Regions from separate parts of the Leucobacter tenebrionis genome, predicted to be linked through region 1. Evidence: predicted binding sites of a transcription regulator. Region 1 holds the regulator's gene; the other holds the start of a gene.
What was found. Region 1 encodes LexA, which represses DNA repair genes until DNA is damaged. Its sites were predicted from a motif close to TCGAACANNTGTTCGA; they were not measured.
Positions count from the first base shown of each region.

Region 1 (15,073 bases):
GCACGATCGTCTCTCCGACGACCTCGACCTGATCCGGCTCGAACGGGAGGAGCGAGCGTCGCTCAAGCGCGTCGTCGGCCTCTCGACTGAGCTCGAGGACGTCACCGAGGTCGAGTACCGCCAGCTGCGCCTCGAGAACGTCGTGCTGATCGGGGTCTACTCCGGCTCGGGGCAGACCGGGCTCGAGGAGGCGGAGAACTCACTGCGCGAACTCGCGGCGCTCGCCGAGACCGCAGGTGCACGCGTGCTCGACGGACTGCTGCAGCGCCGCGCGAACCCCGACCCCGCGACCTATCTCGGCAAGGGCAAGGCGCAGGAGCTCGCCGAGCTCGTCGCCGCCGTCGGCGCCGACACGGTCGTGGCCGACACCGAGCTGGCCCCCTCGCAGCGCCGTGCGCTCGAGGACGTGGTGAAGGTCAAGGTGATCGACCGCACCGCCGTGATCCTCGACATCTTCAGCCAGCACGCCAAGAGCCGCGAGGGCAAGGCCCAGGTCGAGCTCGCGCAGCTCGAGTACCTGCTGCCGCGTCTGCGTGGCTGGGGCGAGTCGATGTCGCGTCAGGCGGGCGGCCAGGTGGGCTCCGGGGGAGCCGGCATGGGATCCCGCGGTCCCGGCGAGACGAAGATGGAGCTGGATCGCCGTAAGATCCACACCCGCATGTCGAAGCTGCGCAAGCAGATCGCGGGCTTCGCCCCCGCGCGCGATGCGAAGCGCGCGAATCGCAAGCGCGGCGAGGTGCCGTCGGTCGCGATCGCGGGCTACACGAACGCGGGCAAGTCGAGTCTGCTCAACCGGTTGACCGGCACGCAGGAGCTGGTGCAGAACCAGCTCTTCGCAACACTCGACACGGCCGTGCGCCACGCCGAGACCGCGGACGGCCGCAGCTTCACCTACGCCGACACCGTGGGGTTCGTGCGCAATCTGCCGCACCAGCTGGTCGAGGCCTTCCGTTCCACCTTCGAGGAGGTGGGCGAGGCCGACGTGATCCTGCACGTGGTCGACGGCTCCCACCCCGATCCCGCGGCTCAGCTGCGCACGGTGCGCGACGTGATCGCCGAGGTCGAAGCGCAGGGCATCCCCGAGATCGTGGCGTTCAACAAGGCCGATCTGCTCGACGAGTCCCAGCGGCTGGTGCTGCACGGACTGGCCCCCGATGCGGTGTTCGTGTCGGCCCGCACTGGTGAGGGAGTGGAGGAGCTGCGCGCCCGGATCGCGGCCGCGCTGCCGGTCCCGGATCGCGAGGTGACGGTCGTCGTGCCCTACGAGCGGGGCGAACTGGTCGCCGAGATGCATGAGCGCAACCGGGTGCTGTCGACGGAGTACGTCGAGCAGGGCACCCGCGTGCGGGCATACGTGACGGCAGAGATGCTGTCGAAGCTCGAGCCGTATCTCGAGCACGCGGGGGCGTAACACTTCGTAGTTCACACGGCGCAACATGCGTGCTCCGTGTCTGCGGTGCCGGATAGCTTGAGGGTGACCCGGCACGGTATCGCGGCGGGTCCGAGACAGTGATCCCGACCCGAAGGACCAGCATGCCCGCAACGACGCCCCTGCCCGACGCCACGATCCTCGGGTACCCGCGCCTCGGCCGCCGCCGTGAGCTCAAGCGCGCGGTCGAGACCTACTGGAAGGGCGGCACGAGCGAGGCCGAGCTCCTCGAATCGGCCCGCGCGCTCCGTGCGGCGACCCGCGCCCGGCTCGTCGAGCTCGGTCTGCCCGCTGAGGGCGGCGCCGTGCCCGAGAGCTTCAGCTTCTACGATCAGGTGCTCGACGCGACGCTCGCGCTGGGTGCGATCCCCGGCCGGTTCGCCGATGTCGCTCAGCGCGACGGTGCGAGCGACCTCGACGTGTACTTCGCGCTGGCTCGGGGCGACGAGGATCACCAGCCGCTCGAGATGACCAAGTGGTTCGATACGAACTACCACTACAGCGTGCCCGAGATCGATGAGCGCACGCCGTTCGCCGCGAACGCCGCCGCACTCGTCGCGCAGGTCGAAGAGGCGCGGGAGCAGGGGATCGAGTCGCGACACGTGCTCGTCGGCCCCGTCACCTATCTGCTGCTCGCGAAGGCCTCCGAGGATGCCGGCGCGGGGTTCAGACCGATCGACCGTCTCGATGACGCGCTCGCGGCCTACGCCGAGTTGCTGGGGGCGCTCGCCGCTGCCGGCGCCTCATGGGTGCAGTTCGACGAGCCGGCGCTCGTCTCGGATTCGCTCCCGGTGCCGCGCGAGGAGATCCTGACGCTGGTCGAGCGCGCCTACGGCGTGCTCGGTGCGGCCGACGATCGCCCGCAGATCCTGCTCGCCGCTCCCTACGGCGATGCGTCGAGGGCACTCGTGCGCCTGGGCGCGCTCCCCGTCGAGGCCGTGCAGGCCGACCTGGTGCGAGGCTCGCTGCCGCAGGACGCGCTGGGGTCGGGCGAGCTCGCGCGAGCGTTCGCGGGCACGCAGCTCGTCGCGGGCGTCGTCGACGGCCGCAACATCTGGCGCACCGATCTGCGCGCGGCGCTCGCGCTCGCCGAGCACCTGCAGCGGGCCGGCATCGACACCGTGATCGGCACGTCGAACAGCCTGCAGCACGTACCGCACGATGTGGAGGACGAGTCGAAGCTCGACGCGCGCCTCAAATCGTGGCTCGCCTTCGCCGACCAGAAGATCGAGCAGGTCGCGACCCTGGCCCGCGGTCTCACCGAGGGGACGGCCGCGATCGAGGCCGAGCTGGCCGAGACCGAGCGTGTGCTCGCGGATCGCGCGGCCGCTCCCGGCGTGCGCGTCGAGGGCATCCGCGAGCGTGTCGCGGCGGTCGCCGAAGCCGATCGCCGTCGCGCCTCCGAAGCTGAGCGCCGGCAGGCGCAGGACGCGCTCGGGATCCCGAATCTCGCGACGACCACGATCGGTTCCTTCCCGCAGACCGCCGAGATCCGCCAGGCGCGCTCGGCGTTCATCAGAGGGCAGATCGACCAGGCGGCCTACGACGGGTTCCTCAGAGAGGAGATCGAGCGGGTCATCCGGCTGCAGGAGCGGATCGGGCTCGACGTGCTCGTGCACGGCGAGGCCGAGCGCAACGACATGGTGCAGTACTTCGCCGAGCTGCTCGACGGATTCGCCGTCACCGAGAACGGATGGGTGCAGTCCTACGGCACGCGCGCCACGCGGCCCTCGATCCTGTGGGGCGATGTGTCGCGCCCGGCTCCGATGACGGTCGCATGGTCGGCGTACGCGCAGTCGCTGACCGATCGCCCGGTCAAGGGCATGCTGACCGGCCCGGTGACGATCCTCGCGTGGTCGTTCGTACGCGACGATCAGCCGCTCGCCGACACTGCGGGCCAGGTCGCTCTCGCCCTGCGCGACGAGATCGACGACCTCGTCGAGGCCGGTATCAGAATCGTGCAGGTCGACGAGCCGGCGCTGCGCGAGCTGCTGCCGCTCGACGCCGACCGTCAGGCGCCGTACCTCGACTGGTCCGTGGGCGCGTTCCGCCTCGCGACGAGCGGGGCCGCGCCCGAGGTGCAGATCCACACTCACCTCTGCTACTCCGAGTTCGGCGAGATCATCGACGCCGTCGACGGTCTCGACGCCGATGTCACCTCGATCGAGGCCGCCCGCAGCCGCATGGACGTGGTCGAGCCGCTGGGCGAGCACGGGTATTCGCGGGGCATCGGCCCGGGCGTCTACGACATCCACTCGCCGCGCGTGCCGAGCGTCGAGGAGCAGACGGAGCTCATCCGCATCGCGGCGGAGCGCATCCCGGGCGAGCAGCTCTGGGTCAACCCCGACTGCGGTCTCAAGACCCGCGGCTACGAGGAGACGGTGGCGAGCCTCACCAACCTCGTGCTCGCCGCGAAGGCCGTGCGCGAAGGCGCGGCGTGACTCTGCAGCCGACCGGTCGCGGGCCGTGGCCGACCGACGGGCTCCCCACGGAGCCCGTCGGCTCGCTGCCGCGGCCCGCGCGCCTGCAGCGGGCGGTGCTCGACGCCGAGGCGGGGCTGATCTCGCAGGCCGAGCTGCGGGCGGAGCAGGATCTGGCGGTGCGCGACACGCTCGAACGCCTCGCGGAGACCGGCTCGCCCATCATCACGGACGGTGAGCAGCGGCGGCAGAGCTTCGCGAGCTACCCCCTCGGCACCGACGCGGACGGGGTCGACGAGGGGCCGGTGTTCGCGGTCTTCGCCGACGGGCACCATCGGGTGATCCCGAGTCTCGCGAGAGCGCCGTTCGGCTTCCGTGCCTGGGCCGCCGACGACGTGGCCGGGGCGCGGGCGCTCACCGATCTGCCGCTCAAGCAGGCGGTCGTCTCACCGTCGATGCTGTCGCTCATGGTGCCGGCGGGCGGGCTCGGCGAGTACTCGCGCGAGGATTTCCTGGACGACGTGGTCGACGGCTGCACCGAGGACATCGAGCGCTGCTTCGCGGCCGGCGCCGCACGGGTCACCATCGATTTCACCGAGGGGCGGCTCGCGCTGCGCCGCGACCTGCGGGCTCCCTGGGCCGGGCCTGACGCGCTCGGCGGTTTCATCGACCTCATGAATCGGGTGCTGGATCGCCTCCCGCCCGAGCAGCGCGCCGCCGTGGGCGTGCACACCTGCCCCGGCAACGACAACGACTCGGCTCACAGCGCCGACGTCGACTACGCCGAGCTGATCCCCGAGCTGTTCCAGATCGAGGCCGGATACTTCCTGGTGCAGGCGGCAGGGGAGAAGGATCCGGATCGGGTGGCCCGCCTCGTGGGTGCGCAGCTGCGGGGGAGAACCTCCGTCGGCGACGCGCCACGTGTGCTCATCGGCGTCACGAACCCGACGAACCCCAAGCTCGAGACGGCCGAGCAGATCCGCGACCAGCTGGTGCGCGCCGCACGCTTCGTGCCGCCCGAACTGCTCGGATCCACCGACGACTGCGGCTTCTCGCCCTATCTGGTCGACGAGAAGCCGCGTCACGGTTCGCCCGACTTCGCACGCGACGTGGCCTTGGCGAAGATCGCCGCTCGGGTGCGGGGCACGGCGCTCGCGGCCGAAGCGCTCGCCGGGAGTGCCGAGGGTGCGGCGGTAGCCGGGGGTCCGGGTGCGGGTGCTGTCGCCGGCGCGGAGGCCGTTGGAATCGTCGCGAGCGCGGGGGCCGCGTCGTGAGCCCGCTCCCGCTCGTCGGCAGCGCCCCCACGCGCGCGAGGTTCTCGTTCGAGGTCTTCCCCGCGCGGAGTGGCGCCGCGGCGCTCGCCCTCGGGCACGCCGTGCAGCACCTCTCCGCGGCCGGCCCCGACTTCATCTCGGTCACCTACGGCGCTAACGGATCCAACCGCGATGCGTCGCTCGACCTGCTGCGCTACCTGCGCGACCACACCGACGCGCTGCCGCTCGCGCACCTCACCACGGTGGGTGAGACTCGCGATGCCGTGCGCGACACCATTCATCGCGTGATGGACGCCGGCGTGCACGACTTCCTGGCGCTGCGCGGGGATCCGCCGCGCGGTCTCGATGAGGGTGACGCCGCCGTGCGTGGATCGCTGTCATCGCTCGAACTCGTCGACCTGATCGCCGAGGCGAGAGCCGAACGCCCGCCCCTCACGAGCGTCGGGCGCACCGCAGTGGCCGCCTATCCGAACGGGCACCCCCTCTCGCGGTCTCGTGCGGAGGACATCGAGTGGCTCATCGCGAAGCAGGAGGCGGGGGCGCAGTTCGCGATCACGCAGCTGTTCTTCCGGCCCGATGAGTACCTCGGATTCGTGAGCGATGCCCGCGGCGCGGGCCTGCGGATCCCGATCCTCCCCGGCCTGATGCCGGTCTCGACGAGTGCGCAGCTGCGCAAGGTGGCCTCGCTGGCGGGGCGGCCGGCGCCGGCGAGTCTCGAGCGGGCGCTCGAGGAGGCCGGCGGCTACGCGCCCGAACTGGGGGTCGAGCACACGGTCGAGCTCGCTCGCGAGCTGCTCGCTGGCGGGGCGCCCTCGGTGCACCTCTACACCTTCAACCGGCACGAGCAGGTGCTCGCCGTGTTGCGGCAGCTCGAGCTGCTCACACCCGATCCGGTCGCCTGACGGCTCCGTCGCCGCCCGCCGGCTGCGGGATCCCTCCTCGGCTGCGCTGTTTCCGTCGCCGCCCGCGTCGTTTCCGTCGCCGCGCCGTTTGCGCCGCCGCGTCGTTCGCGTCGCCCTGCCGTTCGCGCCGCGCGCCTCGCGCCTCGCGCCGGGCGCGTCGCGCGCACCGTTGTAGACCTCCTGTACCGGTGTGGACCTCTCGTACCGCGCGAGAGGTCTACACCGGTGCGGGAGGTCTACATCAGCGGGGGAGTGCGAGCTGGGGAGCTCCGGCTCGCACTCCCGCAGGATCCGCTACACCGCCTGGAGGAAGGCGTCATCGGCGGCGGCGCGCTCCGCGAGGTGCTGCAGGTGGGCGGGAACGGGGCGTCCCTTCGCCGCCATCGTCTGAGCCCAGAGCCGCCCTGCCCGGTACGAGGATCGCACGAGCGGGCCCGCCAGCACGCCCGCGAAGCCGATCTGCTCGGCCTCGGCCTTCAGCTCGACGAACTCCTCCGGCCGCACCCACCGGTCGACCGGGTGGTGCAGCTTCGACGGCCGCAGGTACTGCGTGAGGGTGAGGATGTCGCAGCCCGCGTCGCGCAGCTCGCGCATCGTGTCGGTGATCTCGCGGCGATCCTCGCCCATACCGAGAATGAGGTTCGACTTCGTGATCATGCCGGCGTCGCGTGCCTGCGCGATCACGTCGAGCGAGCGCTCGTATCGGAACCCGGGGCGAATGCGCTTGAAGATGCGCGGCACGGTCTCGAGATTGTGGGCGAACACCTCGGGCGCGGCCTCGAACACCTGCGCAAGATCCTCGGGGCGTCCGCCGAGGTCGTCGGCGAGGCACTCGACGCCGGCGCCGGGGTTGAGGGCGTGGATCTGGCGGATCGTCTCGGCGTAGAGCCAGGCGCCCGTGTCGGGCAGGTCATCGCGAGTGACGCCGGTGATCGTGGCGTAACGCAGACCCATCGTGCGCACCGACTCGGCGACGCGCCGCGGCTCGTCGGTGTCGAGGGGCAGCGGCTTGCCCGAGGTGATCATGCAGAAATCGCAGCGGCGGGTGCAGATCGAGCCGCCGATGAGGAACGTCGCCTCGCGATCCTCCCAGCACTCGTAGATGTTGGGGCAGCCCGCCTCCTGGCACACGGTGTGCAGACCCTCGCGCTGCACGAGCGAGCGCACATCGGTGTACTCGGGCCCGAGACGGGCGCGGGTCTTGATCCACTCGGGTTTCTGCTCGATCGGCGTCTCGGCGTTGCGCGCCTCGATGCGCAGCAGCTTGCGCCCCTCGGGGGCCGGAGCGGCCGGTGCTGGGAGGGGCGGTGCAGCCGGGGCCGGGAGAGCCGGATCGGCGGGACGAGGATCCCGATCCTCGGCTCCACCGAGATCCTGCCCCTGCGCCGGGCCTTGCTCCTGCGCCTGGTCCCGCTCTGCGAGGACCTCCGCGAGCGGCCTGCCGAGGTTGACCGCGCTCATTCGGCGACCTCCTCGAGGGCGGCGGTGAGGCGGTCGGTCAGACCGGGGGCGACTTCTTCCGGAGTGATCCGACCTCCCGCGAGCTCGCTCAGCGTCGTCACCCCGGCGTCGGTGATGCCGCACGGCACGAAGTTCTGGAACGCCTCGAGGCTGTTGGAGCAGTTGAGTGCGAGCCCGTGGGTCACGATCCCGTCGCTCGCGTGGATGCCGATCTGGGCGAACTTCTCGAGCTCGCCGCCTCGATCAGCCCAGACCCCGGAGCGGCCGGGCACGCGGATGCCCGTGACGCCGAAGCCCGCCGAGACGTCGATGATGACCTGCTCCAGCTCGCGCACGAAGTCGACGACGCCCAGCCGTTCGCGCAGTCGCACCACAGGATAGGCGACGAGTTGACCGGGGCCGTGCCAGGTCACCTTGCCGCCGCGGTCGACCGGTACGACCGGGGTGCCGTCGCGGGGGTACTCGTCGGGGGCGGATCTGCGCCCCGCCGTGTACACCGGAGGGTGTTCGAGCAGCAGCACGGTGCCCCGGCTCTCGCCCCGTCGGATGCTCTCCGCAGCCCGGGTCTGCAGCTCGAGTCCTTGCTCGTAGGGGACGAGCTGCGGGGCGAAGCCCGCCTTGACGACGCGGATCGGGTCGAGTGCGGGCGGTTGGGTGGAAGTCTGCTCGGGGCGGGGCTGCTGGATCTTCGCAGCGGGGGCGACGGAGGCGGCTGGCGCGACGGAGGACATGAGTCCAGACTAGTTGTACCGAGTTCAACAAATCAAAGCGGGTGAAAGAGCCGGGTCGATGCCGAGCTCCGGTTTCGGTGGCGCTCCCTCGGATGCACCGAGCTTCTAGATGGTGGCGAGCTTCTGTGCTGCGAACCTCCGTGCTGGGAACTTCTGCGCTGCGAACTTCTGCAGCCGTGACGGCCTTCTATACGGAGCGGAAGACCGCGACGACGCGGCCGAGCACCTCGGCGTGGTCGCCGAGAATGGGCTCGAACGCGCTGTTGCGCGGAAGCAGCCAGGTGTGCCCGTCGCGACGCCTGAAGACCTTCACGGTGGCCTCGCCGTCGAGCATGGCCGCCACGATATCGCCGTTCTCCGCCTCGCGCTGCTGTCGCACCACTACGAAGTCGCCGTCGCAGATGGCTGCGTCGATCATCGAGTCTCCGATGACCCGGAGCATGAAGAGCTGCCCGTCGCCCACGAGCTGGCGGGGGAGCGGCACGATCTCCTCGACCTGCTGATCCGCTGTGATCGGGACGCCGGCCGCGATCTGCCCGACGAGTGGAACGTAGGCCGCCTCCTCCACCTGCTGAACGGGAGCCTCCGCGACCGCAGCGCTCGTGCTCGCGAGCTCGACGAGGATCTCGAGCGCGCGGGGGCGGTTCGGGTCGCGCCGGATGTACCCGCCCAACTCGAGGCGGCTGAGCTGATGAGTGACGCTCGAGAGCGATGAGAGGCCGACTGCGTCGCCGATCTCGCGCATGCTGGGCGGATAGCCCCGCGTGTCGACGGAGCGGGCGATGCACTCGAGGATCGCCTGCTGCTTCTCGCTCAAGGGCTTCCGGGCGGGGGGCGCGTCGCTCATCGCAGTCCTTTCCGAGGCCCGAGGGCGGTGTCGATGCGGGTGGATCCATGAATGTCAGTGGTTGCTGGTTCAGTGATCCCGTTGATCGAAACCCTAGCCGCTGGGCTCGAACACTGCCAAACAAGTGTTCGAGTGTCGCGGAAAAGATCGAAACATATATTCGAATCTCTGCTTGCGGTCTCGATCTATCGAAGATATATTCGAAACAGATGTTCGCGCCCACGTGCTACTCGCGAATATCGGAGAGAACGGAGAAGCCACCATGAGCGCACAGGCGGTTCTGCAGCAGGAGAGTCACCCGGTACGTACGACGGGCGCGAAGCTTCGTCTGACCCGTCGCGGGCGTGTGGTCTTCGGTTTCCTCGCCACAGTGCTCCTCGCGGGGCTGCTGGCGTTGATCGCGACCTTCGCGGCTCCTCAGGCGCTTGCATCGGTCGGCGCTGCGGGCCAGGGTTCCGACCAGCAGTTCCACTATGTCGTGGTGCAGCCCGGGGCTTCGCTGTGGTCGCTCGCGACCGAGCTCGATCCCGAGGCCGATCCTCGAGACCTGGTCGCCGAGATCGTGCAGCTCAATCAGCTCGATGGCTCCGGCATTGAGGCCGGCGACGCGATCGCGGTGCCGCTGCGCTATTCCGACAGCCCGGCGGTGTTCCAGTCCGAGGAGCTCGCGGCCTGAGGTGCAGGAGAGCGCGTCCACGGCGCTCCGGCCCTGCGGCTCTAGAATGGTTCGGTGACCAGTCTGAGCGACCTTCCTCTCCGCGCTAATCTCGTCGGCAAGGTGCCCTACGGCGCGCCCCAGGATCCCGTGCCGGTGAGCCTGAATGTCAACGAGAACACGCATCCGATTCCCGAGATCGTGGTCGCCGACATCGTGGAGTCCCTCGCGAATGCGGTGCGCGGGGTGAATCGCTATCCCGATCGGGAGTTCGCCGAACTGCGCGAGGCTCTCGCCGGATACCTCGGACACGGGCTCACTCCTGACCAGTTGTGGGCCGCGAACGGCTCGAACGAGGTACTGCAGCAGATTCTGCAGGCCTTCGGCGGACCGGGTCGTTCGCTGCTGAGCTTCACTCCCACCTACTCCATGTACCCGCTGCTCGCCTCCGGCACTGACACCGAGTGGGTCGCGGTCCCGCGCCCGGACGACTACGCACTCACCCCCGACCTGGTCCAGGAGGCCCTGCGCGAGCATCGCCCGGATATCGCGATCCTGTGCGGCCCCAACAACCCCACGGGCACCCCGCTCGATCGCGAGGTGATCCTCGCCGCCTATGACGCGTTCGACGGCATCCTCATCGTCGACGAGGCGTATCACGAGTTCGACGCCGAGCGGGAGAGCGCGGTCTCCCTGCTACCGGGGCGCCCCCGCCTGCTCGTGTCGCGCACCATGAGCAAGGCATTCGCCTTCGCGGGCGTGCGCCTCGGGTACCTCGCAGCGGATCCCGCCGTGATCGACGCTCTCAGGCTCGTTCGGCTGCCCTATCACCTGTCCGCGCTCACCCAGGCGGCTGCGACCGCGGCGATCCGCCACTCCGCCGAGATGCTCGCGACGGTCGCCGATATCCGTGAGCAGCGCGATCGCCTCGCCGCGGCACTCGAAGGGCTCGGCTACAAGGTGCACCCCTCGGGCGCGAACTTCCTGCTCGTCGGCGGTTTCTCCGACCCTGACAGCGTGTTCGAGACCCTGCGCGCGCAGGGCATCCTGATCCGCAACCTCGGCATCGAGGGGCATCTACGCATCACAGCGGGTACGGAGGCCGAGACCACGGCTGTCATCGAGGCGATCACGGCCCTCACTCCCGAGAACGCTCGCTCGGATGCCCGATAGAATCGAGCCCATGACCGCAGCAGCACGCACCGCCTCGCTCGAACGCTCGACGAGCGAGTCGCAGATCAGCCTGAGCCTCGACCTCGACGGCACCGGCGCCTCCGACATCGAGACCGGCGTGCCCTTCTTCGACCACATGCTCACGGCGCTCGCGCGGCACTCGCTCACCGACCTCACGGTGAGGGCGAAGGGCGACGTGCACATCGATGTCCACCACACGGTCGAGGACACGGGCATCCTGCTCGGCCAGGCGCTTCTCGAGGCGCTCGGCGACAAGCGCGGCATCTCCCGCTACGGCGACGCGCTCGTGCCTCTCGACGAAGCCTTGGCGCAGGCGGTGGTCGACATCTCGGGCCGTCCGTACCTCGTGCACTCGGGTGAGCCGGCCGGCTACGAGTTCCACCTCATCGGCGGCCACTTCACCGGGTCGATGGTGCGCCACTTCTTCGAGGCGCTCGTGCTGAACGCGCGGCTCACCGTGCACCTGAAACTCGTCGAGGGGCGGGATCCGCACCACATCGCCGAGGCCGAGTTCAAGGCCTTCGCGCGCGCGCTGCGTCAGGCGAAGGCCTTGGATCCGCTCGTCGCCGGCATCCCCTCGACCAAGGGCGCCCTGTGACCCAGGGCGTCGCGGCGGCCGGTCCCTCGGCACCCTCGGGAGGTGGCAGGAAGCGCGTCGTCGTGCTCGACTACGGCTCCGGCAACGTCCACTCGGCGGTGAAGGCGCTCGCGAAGGCGGGCGCCGAGGTCGAGCTGACCCGCGACCCGCGCGCGGTCGCCGAGGCCGACGGGCTGCTCGTGCCGGGGGTGGGGGCGTTCGACGCCGTGATGCGGCAGCTGCGCGAGGTGCGCGGTGACGAGCTCATCGACCGCCGACTCGCAGGGGGGCGCCCGGTGCTGGGCATCTGCGTCGGCGAGCAGGTGATGTTCGAGCGCGGTGTCGAGCGCGGCATCGAGACCGAGGGGCTCGGCCAGTGGCCGGGCACCGTGCGCAAGCTCGAAGCCGACGTACTGCCCCACATGGGCTGGAATACGGTCGAAGCGCCCGAGAACTCGGTGCTGTTCCGCGGCATCGCCGAGGAGCGCTTCTACTTCGTGCACAGCTACGCCGCGACCGAGTGGACGATCGAGGGGCGCGGCGAATCGACCAGGCCGGTCGTCACCTGGGCCGAGCACGGCGAGCGCTTCATCGCGGCCGTCGAGAACGGACCGCTGAGCGCCACCCAGTTCCACCCCGAGAAGTCCGGCGAGGCGGGCATCCAGCTGCTGCGCAACTGGATCTCGACCCTCTGATTCGAATATCAAGGAGAACCGTACGCATGAGTGAACTGGCGCAGGGCCCCAAACTGCAGCTGCTGCCCGCGATCGACATGGTCGACGGCAAAGCGGTCCGCCTCACGCAGGGCGAAGCAGGAACAGAGACGAACTACGGCAGCCCGGTCGACGCCGCGCTCGACTGGATCGACCAGGGCGCCGAGTGGATCCACCTGGTCGACCTCGACGCGGCCTTCGGCCGAGGCAGCAACGTCGCGGTGGCGCGCAAGATCATCAAGCGCGCGGGCGACGTGAACATCGAGTTCTCCGGCGGCATCCGCGATGATGAGAGCCTCGAGGCCGCGCTCGAGATGGGCGCGCGCCGGGTCAACCTCGGCACGGCCGCGCTCGAGAACCCCGAGTGGACCCGCGCGGTGATCGCCCGCTACGGCGAGCAGATCGCCGTCGGCCTCGACGTGCGCGGCGAGACCCTCGCCGCCCGCGGCTGGACCGAGGACGGGGGCAACCTCTGGACGGTGCTCGAGCGCCTCGAGGAAGCCGACTGCGCGCGCTACGTCGTGACCGACGTCACCAAGGACGGCACGCTGCGCGGCCCCAACATCGAGCTGCTGAAACAGGTATGCGCGCGGACCTCGCGCCCCGTGGTGGCCTCCGGCGGCGTGTCGAGCCTCGACGATCTCGCGGCGCTGCGCGAGATCGTGCCCCTCGGCGTGGAGGGCGCGATCGTCGGCAAGGCGCTCTACGACGGGGCTTTCACGCTTCCCGCGGCTCTCGACGTGGCCGGGCGCTAGGGCCCGCCGGGCGTAGACCGAGCCCATGGCCATCAAGAAGCTCCCCTCGACGGGCGACGCGCCGCGCTCCACGGGTGTTCCGGAGAGCCTGGTCGCGGGCGGACCCGCCGACTCGGCAGGGTTCCCCTGGGAGGGCCGCACGTTCGAGCATCACGGCACCGACTTCGCCGACGACGACGGTGAGACACCGGACGAGCTGCGCGCGGCCGTGTCAGCCGTGCGGGAGGTCGCGGGCGCGGTGGTCCGGGGCGACGCGGATCCCGACGCGCTCGCGGAGGCGAACGCCGACGCGATCCTCGCCCTCTCGCGCGTGCGCGTGCTGATCCCGCTCCTCGCCGAGGCGGGAGACACGGGGATCACCCCCGACGGTCGCACGGTCGAGAAATCGCAGGAGCTGTCGATCGTGACGATCGCCGCACCCGATGGGCGGCGAGTGATGCCCGTGTTCAGCTCAGTCACCGCGATGCGCGCCTGGCACGCCGATGCCCGCCCGATCCCGGTGCCCGGGCCGCAGGCCGCGCTCGCCGCGGCTCAGGAGGAGACCGACCTGATCATCGTGGACCCCGGCAGCCCCGAGCGCGAGTTCGGTGTGCGGCGCACGCAGCTGCGTGCCGTGGCGCTGGGGGAGCGGTGTCTGCCGGCCTGGGCGGATCCGGCGGTGCTCGAGGCGTTCCGGGCATCGACCGCCCGCGACCCGCGCGTGGTCGAGGTGCTGCTGGTGCCGGGCGATCCCGAAGCGCGGCTGCTCGCCCCCGAGACCGACGTGGTGCTGCGCATCGCCTCTGGGCTCGCCAGGGACGAACTGCAGGAGGTCGTCACCGGCCTGCAGCAGCGGTGGGCCGCGAGCGAGCTCATAGCCGAGCGGGTCGATTCGCTGCGCATCCGGGCCGTCGCCGCCTGAGGAGCGTCGCGGCGACCTCGGCACTGTTCTGCGGGTGGCGACGCGCCCGCGGATGCGGTCGTGGATGTCCGAGGCACCTGTTACGCTCTCGTACACATCCGGCTCAATGCGAAGGAGCAAGCCCTCATGACTTCGAGCACGTCAACAACGGCGGTGCCCCAGCCACGTGCGGAATGGACAGGCCAGATCGGCTTCATCATCTCCGCCATCGGTTCGGCGGTGGGTCTCGGTAATATCTGGCGCTTCCCGGGCGTCGCCTACGAGAACGGCGGCGGCGCCTTCCTGATCCCGTACATCGTCGCGCTGCTGACCGCGGGCATTCCGATCCTCTTCCTCGATTACGCCATCGGGCACCGCTTCCGGGGCTCGGCTCCGCTCGCATTGCGGAGGCTCGCGGGCAAGATGGGCGAGGGCATCGGCTGGTTCCAGGTGATGATCTGCGTGTTCATCGCGATCTACTACACCGCGGTGCTGGCGTGGGCCGCGAGCTACTTCGTGTTCTCGTTCAACGTGCCGTGGCGAGATGACGCGACGGGGTTCTTCGTCGGTGAGTACCTGCAGCTCTCGGATGCGCCCTTCACGATGGACTTCGTGCCGGGCGTGCTCATCCCGCTGGTGCTGATGTGGGTGATCACCCTCGTCGTGCTGGGCGCGGGCGTGGTGAACGGCGTCCAGCGCATCAACATGATCGCGATCCCGCTGCTCGTCGTGGGCTTCCTCGCCCTGGTGATCCGCGCCCTGTTCCTGCCGGGAGCCGCCGAAGGGCTCAACGCGCTCTTCACGCCCGATTTCGCCGCCCTCGCCGACCCCGGGGTCTGGGTCGCCGCGTACAGCCAGATCTTCTTCTCGCTGTCGGTGGCCTTCGGCATCATGATGACCTACGCCTCCTACCGCAAGCGGCGCTCGAACATGACGACGCCCGGCCTCGTCGTCGCCTTCGCGAACTCATCGTTCGAGATCCTCGCGGGCATCGGGGTGTTCGCCACGCTCGGTTTCTTCGCCTTCCAGCAGGGCATCGGCATCGACGAGCTCGAGGGGCTGACCGGAGTCGGGCTCGCGTTCATGACCTTCCCGGCGATCGTCGCCGAGATGCCCGGCGGACCGTTCTTCGGGGCGCTGTTCTTCGGGTCGCTCACACTCGCGGCGCTCACGTCGCTCATCTCGATCCTCGAGGTCGTCTTCGCCGGTGTGATCGACAAGTTCGGGATCGGCCG
Region 1 is NZ_CP082322.1:767,205-782,277, reverse strand. It holds gene hflX (GTPase HflX) at 1-1,411, shown strand, start outside; gene metE (5-methyltetrahydropteroyltriglutamate--homocysteine S-methyltransferase) at 1,534-3,870, shown strand; gene KVY00_RS03700 (uroporphyrinogen decarboxylase/cobalamine-independent methonine synthase family protein) at 3,867-5,123, shown strand; gene KVY00_RS03695 (methylenetetrahydrofolate reductase) at 5,120-6,025, shown strand; gene lipA (lipoyl synthase) at 6,320-7,486, opposite strand; gene lipB (lipoyl(octanoyl) transferase LipB) at 7,483-8,217, opposite strand; gene lexA (transcriptional repressor LexA) at 8,405-9,064, opposite strand; gene KVY00_RS03675 (hypothetical protein) at 9,327-9,740, shown strand; gene KVY00_RS03670 (histidinol-phosphate transaminase) at 9,795-10,892, shown strand; gene hisB (imidazoleglycerol-phosphate dehydratase HisB) at 10,903-11,511, shown strand; gene hisH (imidazole glycerol phosphate synthase subunit HisH) at 11,508-12,185, shown strand; gene priA (bifunctional 1-(5-phosphoribosyl)-5-((5-phosphoribosylamino)methylideneamino)imidazole-4-carboxamide isomerase/phosphoribosylanthranilate isomerase PriA) at 12,212-12,958, shown strand; gene KVY00_RS03650 (SseB family protein) at 12,984-13,859, shown strand; gene KVY00_RS03645 (sodium-dependent transporter) at 13,986-15,073, shown strand, end outside.

Region 2 (15,073 bases), 1.7 Mb from region 1:
GCGGGTCATGATGCGCGAAGAGGTCGTGGCGCGGGCTGCCCGCGGCGGGCGCACGGCGGGTGCGGGATCGGGATCCGGATCCTCGAAGCGGTCTGCCGCTGCCGCCGACCTCTCGCCCGAGCAGGCCGAGATCTTCGAACGGCTGCGGGAGTGGCGCGCGGGCGAGGCGCGCAAGCAGGGTGTTCCGGGGTACGTGGTGTTCGGCGACGCGACGCTCGCCGCTCTCGCGGTGCACCGGCCCTCCAGCGACGAGGAGATGCTCGCGATCTCCGGCATCGGGCAGGTCAAGCTCGAGCGCTACGGCGCCGCCGTGCTCGAGGTGCTCGCGGCGTAGAGCGTCACCGAGCGGCGCGCTACCTCACGCCAGCGCTCGGCGATCCTGCGCTGTTCGCGATCGGTGGTCCCCGATCCGCCATCCGCGCTCCGCCCTCCGCCACCCAACCCGCGCTCCGCCACCTAAACCAGGAACCGCGATCTGCGCTCCGCGATCGGTGATCCGCGATCCTCTACCCAACCTGCCATCCGCGATCCACGCTCGGCGATCCCTCCACCCGACCCGCCTGCCGTCGCCCGCCCTTCAAACACCGATTCGCCTTCAAGCACATCGATTCCCGGGATTCGATGTGCTTGAAGGCGAATCGGTATCGGAAAGAGGGCGGGGAGGCAGGGTCGCGGGCGGGAGGCAGGGCGGCAAGGTTACGAGGAGGGGCGGTGTCGCAGGGAGGCGGTGTCGGAAGTAGGGGCGGTGTCGCGGGGAGGCGGGGTCGCAAGGAGGGGCGGGCTCGCGAGGAGGGGCGGTGCCGCGGGGAGGCAGGGTCGCAAGGGGGGCAGGATCGGAAGGGCGAGCCGGATCACCTCCCGAACCTGTGACTAGACTGAGAAGGTCACATTCCGGCCTGGCGAACCTCAGGCGGGAAACGCACTACCGGGGGGAACCAGATGAAGATCACCACGATCGCACGCGTCGGCGGCGCGCTCGCCGCAGCCGCGCTCACGGTCTCGCTCGCGGCCTGCTCTGGGGGACAGAGAGTCGCGGACGCGTGCAGCAGCGCAAGCGAGGCCATGCAAGAGGTCAACGCGAACACGAACAGCATCATGCAGGAGGCCATGGCGGGCGACGCCGACTACGCCGAGCTGTTCAAGCCGGTGCAGGAGGCCCTCTCCGACGCCGAGAAAAAGGTCACGAACGAGGAGGTCCTCACCCCGCTGAGCAAGGTGAGCTCCGAGTTCGACGGTCTCGTCGAGCAGCTCTCGGGCCTCGAGATCCCGAACATGGACGAGATCGACCCGACCGATCCCGCGGCCATGGAAGACATCGAGAAGATGCAGGCCGACCTCGAGGAGGCCTCCGCTTCGATGCAGGAGCGCGCCGACGCCCTGACGAAGGCGAGTCAGGATCTCGCCGAGGTGTGCAACGTCGGCTGATCCGAAGTGATGCCGGCTCGACCCCGTCTACCTCAGGTAGACGGGGTCGAGCGCTACCAGCAGGGCCGCGGTCCAGTGGCAGAGGAACGCGAGCACCGTCAGTGCGTGGAAGATCTCGTGGAAGCCGAACACGCCGGGCACGAGGTTCGGCCGCTTGAGCCCGTACACGACCGAACCGAGCGTGTAGAGCAGGCCTCCCACGATCACGAGCACCATCGCGCCGGGGCTCGCGTGGTAGATGTCGACGATGAACATCACGGCCGCCCACCCGAGCAGCACGTACAGGGGCACGTAGAGCCAGCGCGGGGCCCCGATCCAGAACACCCTGAAGCCGATGCCGAGCAGCGCCCCGGCCCAGACGAGCACGAGCAGCAGCACACCCTTGTCGAGGGGCAGCGCGAGCAGCGCGATCGGTGTGTAGGTGCCGGCGATCAGCAGGAAGATGTTCGCGTGGTCGAGGCGCCTGAACACCTGCTTGGTGCTGGGCTTCCAGTTGAAGCGGTGGTACAGCGCCGAGACGCCGAAGAGCAGCATGCTCGAGAGCATGTAGATCGCGGCCGCCCACTTCGCCACGGGGCCGTGCGCGAGTGAGATGAGCACGATGCCGGCGGCCGTCGCCACCGGGAACATGCCCGCGTGGATCCATCCGCGCCAGCGCGGTTTCGGTTCGGTCGCGGGGGTGGGGATCGGCTCGTCCGACGGCGCGCCTCGCGGCGCATCGCGGGGATGGTCGAGCGCGTCGGCGAGCAGCGGCAGCGACAGCCTGTCGGGCTCGGGGAACGGGCGTCGATCGCCGGGCTCGGAAACTGGGTGGGAGGCCTCGGGGGAGCCGTTCGTGCTCATCTTTCGAGTGTATGGTCCATACAGTTCTGCCGGGGCATATATGTGGGGATCCCCAGGCGGGCGCCCCGCGAACCCTCACCGCGCAGGCGATACACTCTGAGGGTGAACGCCCAGCCCACGACGCCGCGCGCCGGACTGCTCTACCGGCTGTATCAGCGACGCCTGCGCCGGGAGATCGATCCTCGCCGCGTTCCGCAGCACATCGCGGTGATCGTCGACGGCAATCGGCGCTGGGCCAAGCAGCGGTTGCAGGAGCGGGCGGCGTTCGGGCACCGCGCGGGCGCGCAGAAGGTGCTCGAGTTTCTGAGCTGGTGCGAGGACGCCGGCGTCGGCACGGCGACGCTGTACCTGCTCTCGGCGGACAATCTGCGGGCGCGGGATCGCCAGGAGCTCGAGGATCTCTTCGGCATCATCGCCGGGCTCGCCGCCGAGCTCGCCGAGAACCCGCGCTGGCGCGTCAAGCACGTCGGCTCCTGCGACGGGCTCTCGCCCGAGCTGGCAGGTGCGCTGCGCGAGGCCGAGCAGCGCACCCTCGATCACGAGGGGCTGCACATCAACCTCGCCGTCGGATACGGCGGCCGCAGCGAGATCACCGCGGCCGTGCGCGACATCATCTCCGAGCATCAGGCCGCCGGCGGCACGATCGACACGCTCGCCGAGCACCTCACCCCCGAGAGCATCGGCGAGCACCTGTGGACGCGCGGCCAGGCCGATCCCGACCTCGTGATCCGCACCTCGGGCGAGCAGCGCCTCAGCGACTTCATGATCTGGCAGTCGGCGCACTCCGAGTTCTACTTCGTCGAGGCACTGTACCCAGACCTGCGCGAGGTCGACTTCCTGCGTGCGCTGCGCGACTACTCGTCGCGGCAGCGCCGGATGGGGGGCTGACATGAGCACCGGTGCGCGCGGATCACGGGACGCGAGCCTGCCCGACCTGGGCGGGCAGCGGGTGCTGATCACCGGCGCCTCCGGCGGGATCGGGGGCGGGATCGCGCGGCGCTTCGCCGCGGCCGGTGCTCGCGTCGCCGTGCACTATCGGGGCGCATCGTCGGCGTCGGTCGACACCGCCTTCCGCCTGGTGGAGGAGCTGCGCGAGCACGGCTCCGACGCCGTCGCGGTGCGCGCCGATCTGGGGGAGACGGGAGCCGCGGCGCGGCTCGTGGAGGAGACGGTGCGGGCGCTCGGGGGCCTCGACGGGCTCGTGAACAACGCCGGCATCCAGCCGCTCGCGCTTCTCGCCGAGACGTCGCGCGAGGAGTGGGACGAGGTGCTCGCGACCAATCTCGGCGCGGTGTTCGAGCTGTCGCAGGCGGCGGCTGCCGCGATGCGGGCCCCGGGGCCTCATGAGTCCCCTGATCCTGTCGAGGGGGGCCGCCCGAACCGCTGGATCACGCACATCGCCTCGATCGAGGCGAGCCGGCCCGCCGCTGCGCACGCGCACTACGCGGTCGCGAAGGCCGGGCTCGTGATGCACGCGCGCGCGGCCGCTCTGGAGCTCGGAGAGGCCGGGATCCGGGTCAACACGGTGTCGCCGGGGCTCGTGGAGCGGCCGGGGCTCGCCGAGGCGTGGCCCGAGGGGGTCGAGAGCTGGATCTCGCATGCCCCGCTGGGCCGCCTCGCCACGCCCGCCGACATCGGCAACGCGTGCGTGCTGCTGGCGTCGCCGGCGGCCTCGTTCATCACGGGGCAGGATCTCGCGGTCGACGGCGGCATGCTCGCCACCCCCGGGTGGTAGCGGATCGTCGTGCCCGTCCGAGGCTGGCGATACAGTGGGCGTGGATCACAGGGAGGCGCGATGACCGAGACCGTACTGAGAGCCGACGCGATGCTCACCCCGGGCGGGGTGGTGGTCGACGCCGAGCTCGCATTCGATGCCGACGGGCGCATCACCTACGCGGGATCCGCGAGGCCCGAGAGCATCGCCAATCTCGACGGCGCGCATCCGGGCGCTCCGAGGTTCGAGAGCGTCTCGGGCGTCCATGAGACGGGTGTGCCCGCCCACTCCGGCCGCGTCACGCACGACCTCACGGGGCACGTCCTCATGCCGGGCCTGGTGAACGGTCACACCCACTCCGCGATGACGCTGCTGCGCGGCGTCTCCGACGACGAGGGCTTCATGCCGTGGCTCGCCGCCGTGCAGGCGCTCGAGCAGCACCTCACCCATGAGGACGTGGAGGTCGGGCTGCAACTCGCGATGGTCGAGATGATCGAGACGGGAACGATCGCCTTCGCCGACATGTACCACTGGGACGAGCCGCTCATCGAGCTGGTGCGCTCCGCGGGCATGCGCGCGATGGTCGCGCTGGCGTCGTTCGCACCTGAAGCGGTCGGCTTCCCGGGTGTCTCGTCCTGGAACGGCGCCGAGGCGACGGAGCAGACGGAGGCGCTCGCGGAGCGATACGCGGGCGATGCGCAGATCCGGATCGCCTACGGCCCGCACGCCCCCTACACCTGCCCGCCCGACTTCCTGCGCGACATCGCCGCGCGGGCGATCGAGCGGGGGATCCCGATCCACACCCACATCTCGGAGTCCGCCGCGGAGGTCGCGCAGATCACCGAGCAGTACGGTGCGACCCCCGCTGCCCATCTCGATGCGCTCGGCTTCTTCGAAGCCGACGTGCTCGCGGCGCACTGCGTGCACCTCACCGAGAGCGAGATCGAGCTGTTCGCCGCCACCGGCACGGCCGTGAGCCACAACCCCGTTTCGAACCTCAAGCTCGGCAACGGCATCGCGGCGCTGCCGGCCTGGCAGCGGGCCGGGCTGCGCATATCGCTGGGCACCGACTCGGTCGCCAGCAACAACACCCTCGACCTGTTCGAGGAGATCAAGACCGGCACCATCCTGCATCGCGGCGCCCACCAGGACGCGTCGATCGTGCGGGCCGCCGACATGCTCGAGATCGCCACGCGCCGCGGGGCCGAGGCGATCGGCTTCCCCGACTCCGGTGCTCTGGAGGTCGGGCGGCTCGCCGACGTGATCGCGCTCGACGTAGCGGGATCCTCAGCCACTCCGCTCGATCTCGCGGCTGAGCCGGGCGCGCTCGTCTCTCACCTCGGTTTCGGTGCGACGGGCGCCGACGTGCGGCACGTCTTCGTGGGCGGGCGGCACATCTACGCCGACGGCGAGCACCTGACGCTCGACGCCCCCGCGATCCGTGCTCGCGCAGCCCAGGCGCGAGCCCGCTTGCGGGCCGCAGCTGGGGGAGCGGGCGCGGGAGCCGCCTGAGAGAATATGTGACCTGCGGAATATAAGAGGTCGCGCGGATCCGCTCCTGCCGACCCTCAGTTCCCGATCCCCAGCCCCTGATCGCCCCGACCGAAAGGCCAATCACATGCCCGTACGACTTCCCGCCGACGCCGAACTCCCGCTCCTGCGCGCTCGCGTCTCCGATCTCGCGGACCGCGCCCTGGTGGTCGGTGATCCCGCCCGTGCGGCCCGCGTGGCCGAGCGCCTCGATGACGTGCGGCAGCTCTCGGCGAACCGCGAGTACCACGTGTATGCCGGCACGCACCGGGGCGTTCCGGTCACGGTCGCCTCGCACGGCGTGGGCGCGGCCGGTGCAGCGGTCTGCTTCGAGGAGCTGGCCCGCGGCGGAGTGACACGGATCATCCGCTCGGGCACCGCGGGAGGGATGCAGCCGAACGTGGTCGACGGCGCGATCGTCGTCGCGACGGGCGCGGTGCGAGCCGACGGGGTGAGCCACCAGCTGGTGCCCACCGAGTTTCCCGCCCTCGCCACACCCGAGCTCACGATCGCGCTGAAGCGCGCCGCGACCGAGACCGGCCTCGACGTGCACAGCGGCATCGTGCTCACGGGCGACATGTTCTATCCGAGCGACGTGATCCCGGGCATCGACCACCGCATGTGGCAGCGCGCGGGTATCGTCGCGGTCGAGATGGAGGCCGCTGCGCTGTTCGTGATCGCTTCGCTGCACGGCATCGAGACCGGAGCGGTGTTCGCGATCGACGGCAACCCGCTCGCTGCGCAGGACGAGTCGATGGACGGCTACGACCCCTACCGCGAGGTCGTGACCCGCGCGGTCGACGGGGCGCTCGAGACCGCACTCGACGTGCTCGTGGCGTAGACGCCGCCCGCTCGCGCACGAACGGGGAGTCCCATATTGCTGCTGCCCGAGTGCGGGTCGCAGCAATATGGGACTCCCCGTTCTGTCTTTTCCTTCTGGCGGCGCAGAGGCTATGCCAGGCGGGAGCGATCGAACGCGTCGAGGCTGATGCCCTGATCCAGCACCTGCTTCGCCCACTCCTTCGCGGAGTGCAGGCTGTGGTCGCGGTAGTTGCCGCAGCTGACGGCCTCGGTGCCGGGCACGTCGTCCCAGGTCACGCGCTCGACCAGATCCTCTAGCGAGCTCTTGATGGCCGCGCCCACCTGCTCCGGGGTCGGCTCGCCCCAGACGATCATGTGGAAGCCGGTGCGGCAGCCGAAGGGCGAGATGTCGATGAGCCCGTCGAGGCGCGTGCGCAGCAGCCCGGCGATCGTGTGCTCGATGGTGTGCAGGCCGGCGGTCGGGATCTCTCCCCGGTTCGGCTGCACGAGCCTGATGTCGTAGTTGGAGATCGCGTCGCCCTTCGGGCCGTGCTCCACGCCGATCAGGCGCACGTAGGGGGCGAGCACCTTCGTGTGATCCAGGGAGAAGCTCTCAACCTCGGCAAGTTCGACATCGCTCATGCCGCCAGTGTAGCGAGGAGCCGCACGGGTGGCTTGAGCGCGAAGCGGGAGTCGCAGCGCGCCGCCTCGCAAGGACCGAGGCGGCATGTCGCAACTCCCACTGGGATGAACCGGTGCGCGGATCGCGCGACCGACTCACACGGGGGTGACTAGGCTGCGCGAACGAGGTCGCGCCGTGTGAGGGCGATGCGGGCACGGGAACCGCGCGGAGCTTCGGGATCCTCCGTCACGTGCACTTCCCAGCCGGCCCGGTCGAGGCGACGAAGATCGCCGCGGGCCTCATCGAGGCGGTCGGTCTCGACCAGGTACAGGGTGCGGCCCTGGGTGCGGTACACGGAGCGGTGCTGCGCCCAGTCGGGCACGAGCATCTCGTGGTCGGCGCCGAGCGAGTGGTAGGGGGTGCGCAGCGGGCGTTCGCGCCTCTGCTGCAGATCGATGATGTTGGTGGTTTCCATGATGAGTCCTTTCGAAGGCGCACCACCGTGGTGCGCCGGATTGCGGTGTGCGCACAGCTCATGCCAAGGCGGCCGTGTGGAAGGGCCGGGCCGTGCTGCTGAGCTTCGCGGGACTCGCGGAGTTGATCTCTCGACGCCTTGAATCTGTCCGATTGCTTCGGGCGGAAACGCGTATCGCTCACGAGCTCAGTGCTCCAGTTTAGAACAAGTCTTCGAAAAACGCTAGTCTAGGTCGAAGATTCCTCCGCCACGTCCTCGCAGTGGCACGCGGAATCCCCGAGATCCGCGTCGATCGGCGACCCGCGCCGTGAGGAGTTCCCATGCCACAGCCCACCACGCTGCTCGTCTTCGCGCACCGAGACGAGGCGTCGGCGTTCGCCGACGTGCCGCACCTCGTGACCGGCGTGGGAAAGGTGAACGCCGCGGTATCGCTCGCGACCGCTCTCGCAGTGGGCGGGATCGACCAGGTGGTGGTGCTCGGCACAGCGGGGGTCGTGAGCGACGGCCCGGAGCGACCGAGCCTCGAGGACGTCTACCAGATCACGGGCGTGGTGCAGCACGACTTCTCGCTGCCCTCGCCGGAGCTGCGTCCGGCGGGCCCCGCGATCCTGCCCCCCGAGCGCACCGCCGTGATCGCGACCGGGGACGTCTTCGTGCAGAACGACGCGCAGCGCGCCCGCATCGCCGGTCTCGGCGCCTCGCTCGTCGATATGGAGGCGTACGCCTACGCGAGCGTGTGCGAGCGTCTCGGGGTGCCGCTGCAGCTGTTCAAGGTGCCGTCCGACTTCGCCGACAGCGCGACCACCGACGAGGAGTGGGACACGATCGTCTTCCGCAAGAGCGAGCAGCTGCGGGAGTTCTGGGACCGGCTCGCCTGAGGTCTGTCTGCGCTGTTCGGCGCGTTCGCCTGACGCCCGTCGTCCGCGTCGTTCGAATGACGCCCGTCCGCGTCGTTCACATGACGCGTGAGGCCCCTGCGTCGCCGCATGAGGGGCCGCATGCGTCATCTCGGTGTGGCCGACGCGACGGGGGTTATAGGCCAGAAAGAGTGGATGGAAACGGCGTCTAGCCGCGTGAACACGCGGTAAAACCGGGATCGTTATACCCCGGCACCCTTAACTGTGCCGAATCCCCTGAACTCGACCTTCTGCATGCTATGCGGGACCAAACTCGTGAAGAACGGGAAACACCCCTCAGGAACACAGCGTTGGCGATGCAAGAACTGCGGCACCTCGAGCGTTCGGAAACGCCCCGATCTCACCCAGCGTGAGCAGTTGCGCGAGTTCGTGTCCTGGCTCACGGGCAAGCATTCTCAACCCGAGATCGATGGCACCCGGACCGGGCGCACGTTCCGCCGTAGAACGGCCTGGTGCTGGGGCATGCGGCCGACATTGCCGCCCTGCAAGACGATCTTCCACGCGGTCATGGTCGATGGGATCTGGATCGGATCGTGGTGCTTGCTGATCGCGCTCTCCGACACCGGCCGGGTGCTCGCCTGGCAGTGGTCAGGCGGGGAAACCACCGCAGCCTGGGCCGCGCTGCTCGAGCAGATCCCGTCTCCCGGGGTGCTGGTCTCGGACGGTGGCAGCGGGCTCCCGTCCGCACTCCGGCAGGCATGGCCGCACACGCAGCATCAACGCTGTCTGTTCCACCTGCAACTGAACGTGACCCGGCACCTCACGAGGAATCCACGCACCAGAGCCGGGCGCGCCCTGCGCCAGCTCGTGATGCAGCTGGGCGAGGTCTGGGACGAGGACGCCGCGATCTCGTGGCAGATCCGACTCGATGAATGGTGGCGCGCATTCGGACACCTCACCCGCGAACGAACTCTGCTGAGAAACGGGAACTTCGGTTTCACCCATGACCGACTCCGCAAAGCCTGGCTCCTGGTCCGCAACGTGGTCAGGAAAAACCTGCTGTTCACCTACATCATCTACGGGAACCCACGCACGACCTCCCCGCTGGAAGGCGGCGTGAACGCGCAACTGCGAGACCTCCTCAAGCGTCACCGCGGCATGAGCGAGGAGCACCGCAGGCGAGCCGCGGAATGGTTCCTCACCCTGCACGAACTCTCACTCGACGAGGCACTCAACACTGCCGCTCCGGAACCGCAGAAGCCACCACCGAAACCACAGGAAGAACCCACCGGACCCGCCCTCTACGACACCGGCCTCGATGCCAGCGAAGGACTCTGGAAACGAACCGGCTGGGCCGGCCGGGCCTGAACACGCCCAACGCCATCCACTCTTTCTGGCCGGTAACCCCGCGACGGGACGCGCGAGACGCATGACGAAGGCCCCGGATCCGTTGATTTCTCAAGGATCTCGGGGCCTTCATTCTGGCGGTGACGGTGGGATTTGAACCCACGGTGCGGGGTTACCGCACACGACTTTTCGAGAGTCGCACCTTCGGCCGCTCGGACACGTCACCGCGAAAAAGAATACGGCATCCGGTTGCGCAACGCGAATCGAGGCGGGAATATCGGGCGTGTCCGAGGGCAGCGCTGCGGATCTCAGCGGCGGCGGGTCGTGGCCAGGGGCGATCCGGGCCTCGACCCGGTTCCCGAACCCGGGACGGCCCCCGACCCCGACGAGCCGGCTCCCGTACTCGCCTTACGAGCTTCCTCACCGCTGATGAGATTGCCGAGTCGCGCCTTCATCGCCTCTCTGCTCGAGACTCCGAGCTTGGCGCGCGCCTGCGCGAGGTGCGATTCGACGGTGCGCACGCTGCAGCGCATGCGCTCGGCGATCTCGCGGTTGCTGAGGCCCTCGGCAGCGAGCTGCGCGGTGACGGTCTCGCGCGGGGTGAGCCGTTCGCGAGGCGGCGTGGAGATCGCGTCGGCGTTGAACCAGGGCACGCTTCGCGCGGCGCCGGCACGTAGCGCGGCGAGGCGCGCATCGGTCGCGGTCACACTGCCGCTCGCGCGACGCCGCAGGAAGATGCGTCGGGCTTCCCGCAGAGCGTACGCCGCGGGTGCCCGGAATCCGAGGGACTCGAGGCTCTCGGCCGCGCGGAGCAGGGCTGCCGGATTCTGGGCGCGCAGGGCCTCGAGGTGCGCGCGGATCGGGCCCTGGTGCGGCAGCGCTTCGAGCTCTGCAGGGTCCCCCGAGCCGATTCGCGCGCGGCCCGCGGGTGATGCGGGATCGGCGAAGGCCTCCGCCCGTACGCTGTCGAGCTGCCCGGAGAAGTAGATGAGCACCTGCGTGCTGTACAGCCGCAGCGCTTGCGGGTCCTGATCCTGATCGAACGACAGGTGACTCACCGTTCTGATGAAGTCGGTGAGGCGGAAGGCGATGAAGCGGGGCAGATGGTCTGCGAAACCCACCCACTCCAAGAGCGAGCGCGTCAGGTCGCCGTGGAGGAAGGCCGTGCGGGCGGCGAAGAGGTGGGTGACCCAGATGCGGTGGCGGGAGGATCCCGGGAGTCGGTCGACGAGGTTGCGCAACCGGGGATCATCGCCGGGCCCGGGTGAGAAGAACCGGATGATGCTCTGCGCGACGACTGCTGTCGACAGGACATCTCGCAGGCTCTCGGAGGCGTGGACCGCGAGGCGGGCGATCCGCGGTTCGACATCGTCGACGTTTAAGGAGCGGTAGCGCACGCCGTTCAGCGCCGCTTCGAAGGAGAGCAACTGCTGCGCCAGCAGTGAGATCTCGGGTCGCGGGTGGGTGCGGGCGATCCGCAGCAGTTCGGGAGCGTCTTCGGCGAGCGGCTCCGCGTCGTTCCAGCGTCGGATCACCAGCTGTGTGTCCGACCACTCCGGATCGTCGGGAGCGATATCGGGATCGGGTTCGAACGGCAGGCCGGCCTCCGCCGCCAGATTGCTCCGTAGGAAGCCTGCGGCGATCCTCTTCTCCGGCTCCGTCGGCGGGAGGTCGCAGTTGCCATGCGGCGGAGTCGCGCCGAGAAGCGACTGCAGCCCCACGTGCGCGTCGCGGAGCACGGTGACGAGTCTCGCGCGGGCGAGAGAGCAGAGGCCCGGGCCCTGCTGCCCCAGGCGCAGGAGCAGATCGCGGGCCCTCGCGCCCTCGCCGAAGCTGACGAGATCACCGATCACACGCTTCAGGAAGGACGTGTGCTGCTCGCTGAGCAGAGGATCGGAGACGATCGAGCGATCGTTGCGACTGAGTACGCCGGCGCAGAAGATCGCCTCGTGGTCGGGGAGCGGGATCCCGTAGGTCTCTTGCGAGAGCAGGTGGGCGGCGGTGCTCTGCCGAACGCGGCCGAGCGTATCGGGTGTGGTCAGACTGCGCACGGCTGCGGCGTAGAGCCCCGGCACTCCGAAGAGCCCGGGTGAGTCGGGGTGGGGGAGCAGGAGGCCGCTGTCGAAGAGCCTCGACTGCGTGTCCGCCCCGAAGACGTCGGCGATACCGCTGCGGCTGCGCGGGCCGATCTCGGAGAGCACAATGGCCGCGGCGATCTGCTCGGAGGTGAGTTGCGATTCGGCGATGCGGATGGGGTGGTGCAGCGTCGACAGGTGCAGGTCGGAGGCGTGCGTGCGAAGGATCTTGGGGCGCGGCGTGCTCGAGAGGGATCCGCTGCGGTGCAACTGCAGCAGCGTCAGTGCGGCGCCAGGCAGCCCCCAGGAGAGCTGCTGGATGGCGGCGACCGTCACCGATGACAGCGGCTCGGGGCTGGCTCGATGCACGAGCCGGGCGATCCGGTCGTCGGAGAGCGGTTCGAGCCGGATCGGTTGGATGCGCTCGAGGATGCTCCTCGCCTCCGGGAACCGCTCGTGGAGGCGCCGCATGCGCTCGCCGTACCCCGTGGACGCGGACGACTCGGTGATCGTGGCGAGCACGTTCGATCCTGCGGCGACGCGTTCGGCCATCGCCTGCAGCGCCTCGGACGAGGCGAATTCGCAGTCGTCGACGAGGGTCAGCGCGCCGGGCGGCAGCTGTTCGATGCGTTGCGCGGCATCGGGGTCGGTGCCCTCGACGATGAAGTGCTGTACATCGTGCTCGGAGAGAGACGCTGAGAGCGAGCGCAGCAGGTGGGATTTGCCGCTGCCGTTCGGCCCCGTCACGAGGACCGGATCGGAGCTACTGAGAACATGACGCAGGATCGTCTCCCGGACCTCTTCGCCGGTCGCTTCGATCGCCCCCTGCATGATGCTCCCCCTTGATCGGCCAGTAGGTCACCCACAAAAGTTCCCCAACAAATGTGCTACTGAACATGCACCACACTAGATGGTTTTTCGGGCCTGCTTCCGGCGTCTGCGCACGGCGTGGCCGTTCCGTTACGCGACACGCCCGCATCATTTCAGGGTCGCGGTTCTTATCTCTCAGTAGTCATCGGTCTCTGAGTGAGTAGTGGTCGGTGCGGACGTGCGGGCTGCGGAGACTCGTGGACCTCCTGAACCTTTGCTGAGAGTCTCAGTTCGGGTGTCTCTGTGTCCCGCGCGATCCTCGTGCGGCGGTGGAGGCGCGCACTGGACCATTGCCAAATAACGAGATGACTGGGGAGTCTCTTGGAAAATACGAACGAACTAAAGAGACGGGGCCGCAGACGCGGTTTCCGTGCTCTTGCGCTCGGCGCGGCGACGGTGACCGCTGTGGCAGGCGGAGTGGCGATCGCGCCGCTCACTGCCTCGGCGGACACCGTCGACGTCACCGCCGACTCGGCGGCGCACGGCCACGCTCTGTGGCTCGATGCGCTCTCTCTGGACGTAGCAGGTACTGCGTCCTCGCTCAGCGAGTTCCCGGATAACGCCGGACCGAACACCGAATCGCTCAATCTCGAGGCCCTCGGGCTGCTCAACGTCGACCTCGGCGGGGTCAACCTTCCGCTGATCGGCGATGGCACGAACGGCGGGTTGCTGCATCTCGGCAACCTCGGTGCGATCTCGAGCTGGTCGTCGTCGCCCTCGCTGACGGAGTCCTCCGCTTCCTCCGGACTCATCAACGCCGACGGTTCGCTCGATGTCGATGCGGATGGAAACGGCGCGAACTTCGAGCGCGGCAAGCTCGATGCGACCGGTCTGCTGCGGCAGGTGCTGAGCGACGAACTCGTGAACACGGTGCTGAGCGAAGCTTCGGTGAGCATCGGTGCACTCGGATCCCGGGCGGATTCCGTCTCGGGCGAGGTCACGAGCGAGTACATGTTCTCGGGCCTCGGTCTCGATGTGAAGAGCCCGCTGGTCGCGGATCTCACCGGTGAGATCGACGGCGCGGTCGGTGGCATCCTCGGACCGATCGAATCGGCGATTCAGGACGGCGGCGCCCTCAGCACCGCGATCACCAACCTCGTGAACTCGCTGGACGGGCTCCCGCTGGTCGATGCGCAGCTGAACGCTTTCGGTGTCGACACGACGTCGCTGACGAGCGAGGTTCGTGAGGCGCTGCTGCAGACGCCGCTCGAGAACGCCGAGGGATCGGTTTCGATCAGCCTTGCCGACGGCACGATCCACGTGGATCTGGATCGGCTCGTGGTGGATGGCTCGGGCGCGACGAGCCTGAGCACCCTCCCCGCGAACACCCAGGTGCTCGACGATGCCACTGTCACCGCGATTCTCGATGGTGTGAGCGACGCGCTCATCGGCAACGGCCCGAACTCCCTCGTGACCAAGGCCGTGGACCTCATCACTCAGGGGATCTACGACCTCGCGGTGACCCTGGATATCGAGGTGGGCCTGAGCGTCAACTACCTCCTCGGGACGCTCGATGTGGCTAAGGGACCCATCACCGTCAACACCAGCATCGGCAGCCTCATCGGCGCCGAGGGATACGACGCGCCGGTTGTGAACGTCGAGGGTGTGGCTCTGCTGCCGGGCCTTCCGATTCCGGTGAACATCGGCACGCTGCTGCAGCCGGTCGTCGATCTGCTGACCTCGACGCTGACCACCATCGGCGGCGAGATTCTCGATCCGCTCGTGAGCACTGCCGTCGCGAACGTGCAGCCTGCGCTCATGACCGTGGTCGAGGGCGTTGTCACTCCGGTGATCTCCGCGCTCGAGCCGCTGCTGCAGAACCTGCTGACCATCACGATCAACGAGCAGCCGACGCTTGCCGGCGGCCAGGGCGACTTCGGCGAGGGCAGCTTCACGGTTCGCGCGCTGAGCATCAGCCTCCTGCCGAACGTCGCGACGAACGGCGCTGTGGCTCTGCAGCTCGGATCGTCGACCGTCGACGCTCTCGACGAGGTGCCGGCGACGCTCCAGGCTTCGCCGAACCCGGTGCTGCAGGGCGGCACCGTCACGCTGACCGGCACCGGATTCGAGCCCGGAGAGGACGTGGAGATCACCCTCCCCGACGGCACCACCACCACGGTGACCGCCGATGAGAACGGCGCGATCGCGACGAGCTGGGATGTCCCCGCCGACTACCCGGTCGGCCAGGCGGACTTCTCCGCAGAGGGCCAGACCTCTGGTCGTACCGCTGACGCGAGCACGGTCGTCGAGGCCGAGGGCGACGCCGGTGCGAATGTGAACGCTTCGGCTTCGGCATCCGCTTCGGCGACGGCCGACGACAACAGCAACGCCTCGGCTCAGGTCGCGGCTCAGGCTGCTGCCGATGAGGACGCGAACACGACCGCTTCGGCGGCCGCAGACGTGACCGCTGACGCTGCCGCTGCAGTTGCTGCGACCGCGGAGGCCTCGACTGAGGCTTCGGCGAACACGCAGGCTGCTGCTGCTGCTTCGGCTCAGGCCTCGGCCGACTCGACC
Region 2 is NZ_CP082322.1:2,493,486-2,508,558, forward strand. It holds gene recQ (DNA helicase RecQ) at 1-334, shown strand, start outside; gene KVY00_RS11410 (hypothetical protein) at 940-1,425, shown strand; gene trhA (PAQR family membrane homeostasis protein TrhA) at 1,453-2,268, opposite strand; gene KVY00_RS11420 (isoprenyl transferase) at 2,371-3,156, shown strand; gene KVY00_RS11425 (SDR family NAD(P)-dependent oxidoreductase) at 3,158-4,003, shown strand; gene KVY00_RS11430 (amidohydrolase) at 4,064-5,494, shown strand; gene KVY00_RS11435 (nucleoside phosphorylase) at 5,601-6,353, shown strand; gene KVY00_RS11440 (S-ribosylhomocysteine lyase) at 6,464-6,955, opposite strand; gene KVY00_RS11445 (hypothetical protein) at 7,105-7,410, opposite strand; gene KVY00_RS11450 (phosphorylase family protein) at 7,731-8,288, shown strand; gene KVY00_RS11455 (IS1249 family transposase) at 8,562-9,635, shown strand; tRNA gene KVY00_RS11460 (tRNA-Ser) at 9,750-9,840, opposite strand; gene KVY00_RS11465 (helix-turn-helix transcriptional regulator) at 9,923-12,520, opposite strand; gene KVY00_RS11470 (choice-of-anchor G family protein) at 12,956-15,073, shown strand, end outside.
Region 2: a site for LexA is predicted at 7,611-7,626, ahead of KVY00_RS11450 (phosphorylase family protein). Genes of this name have one in related genera too.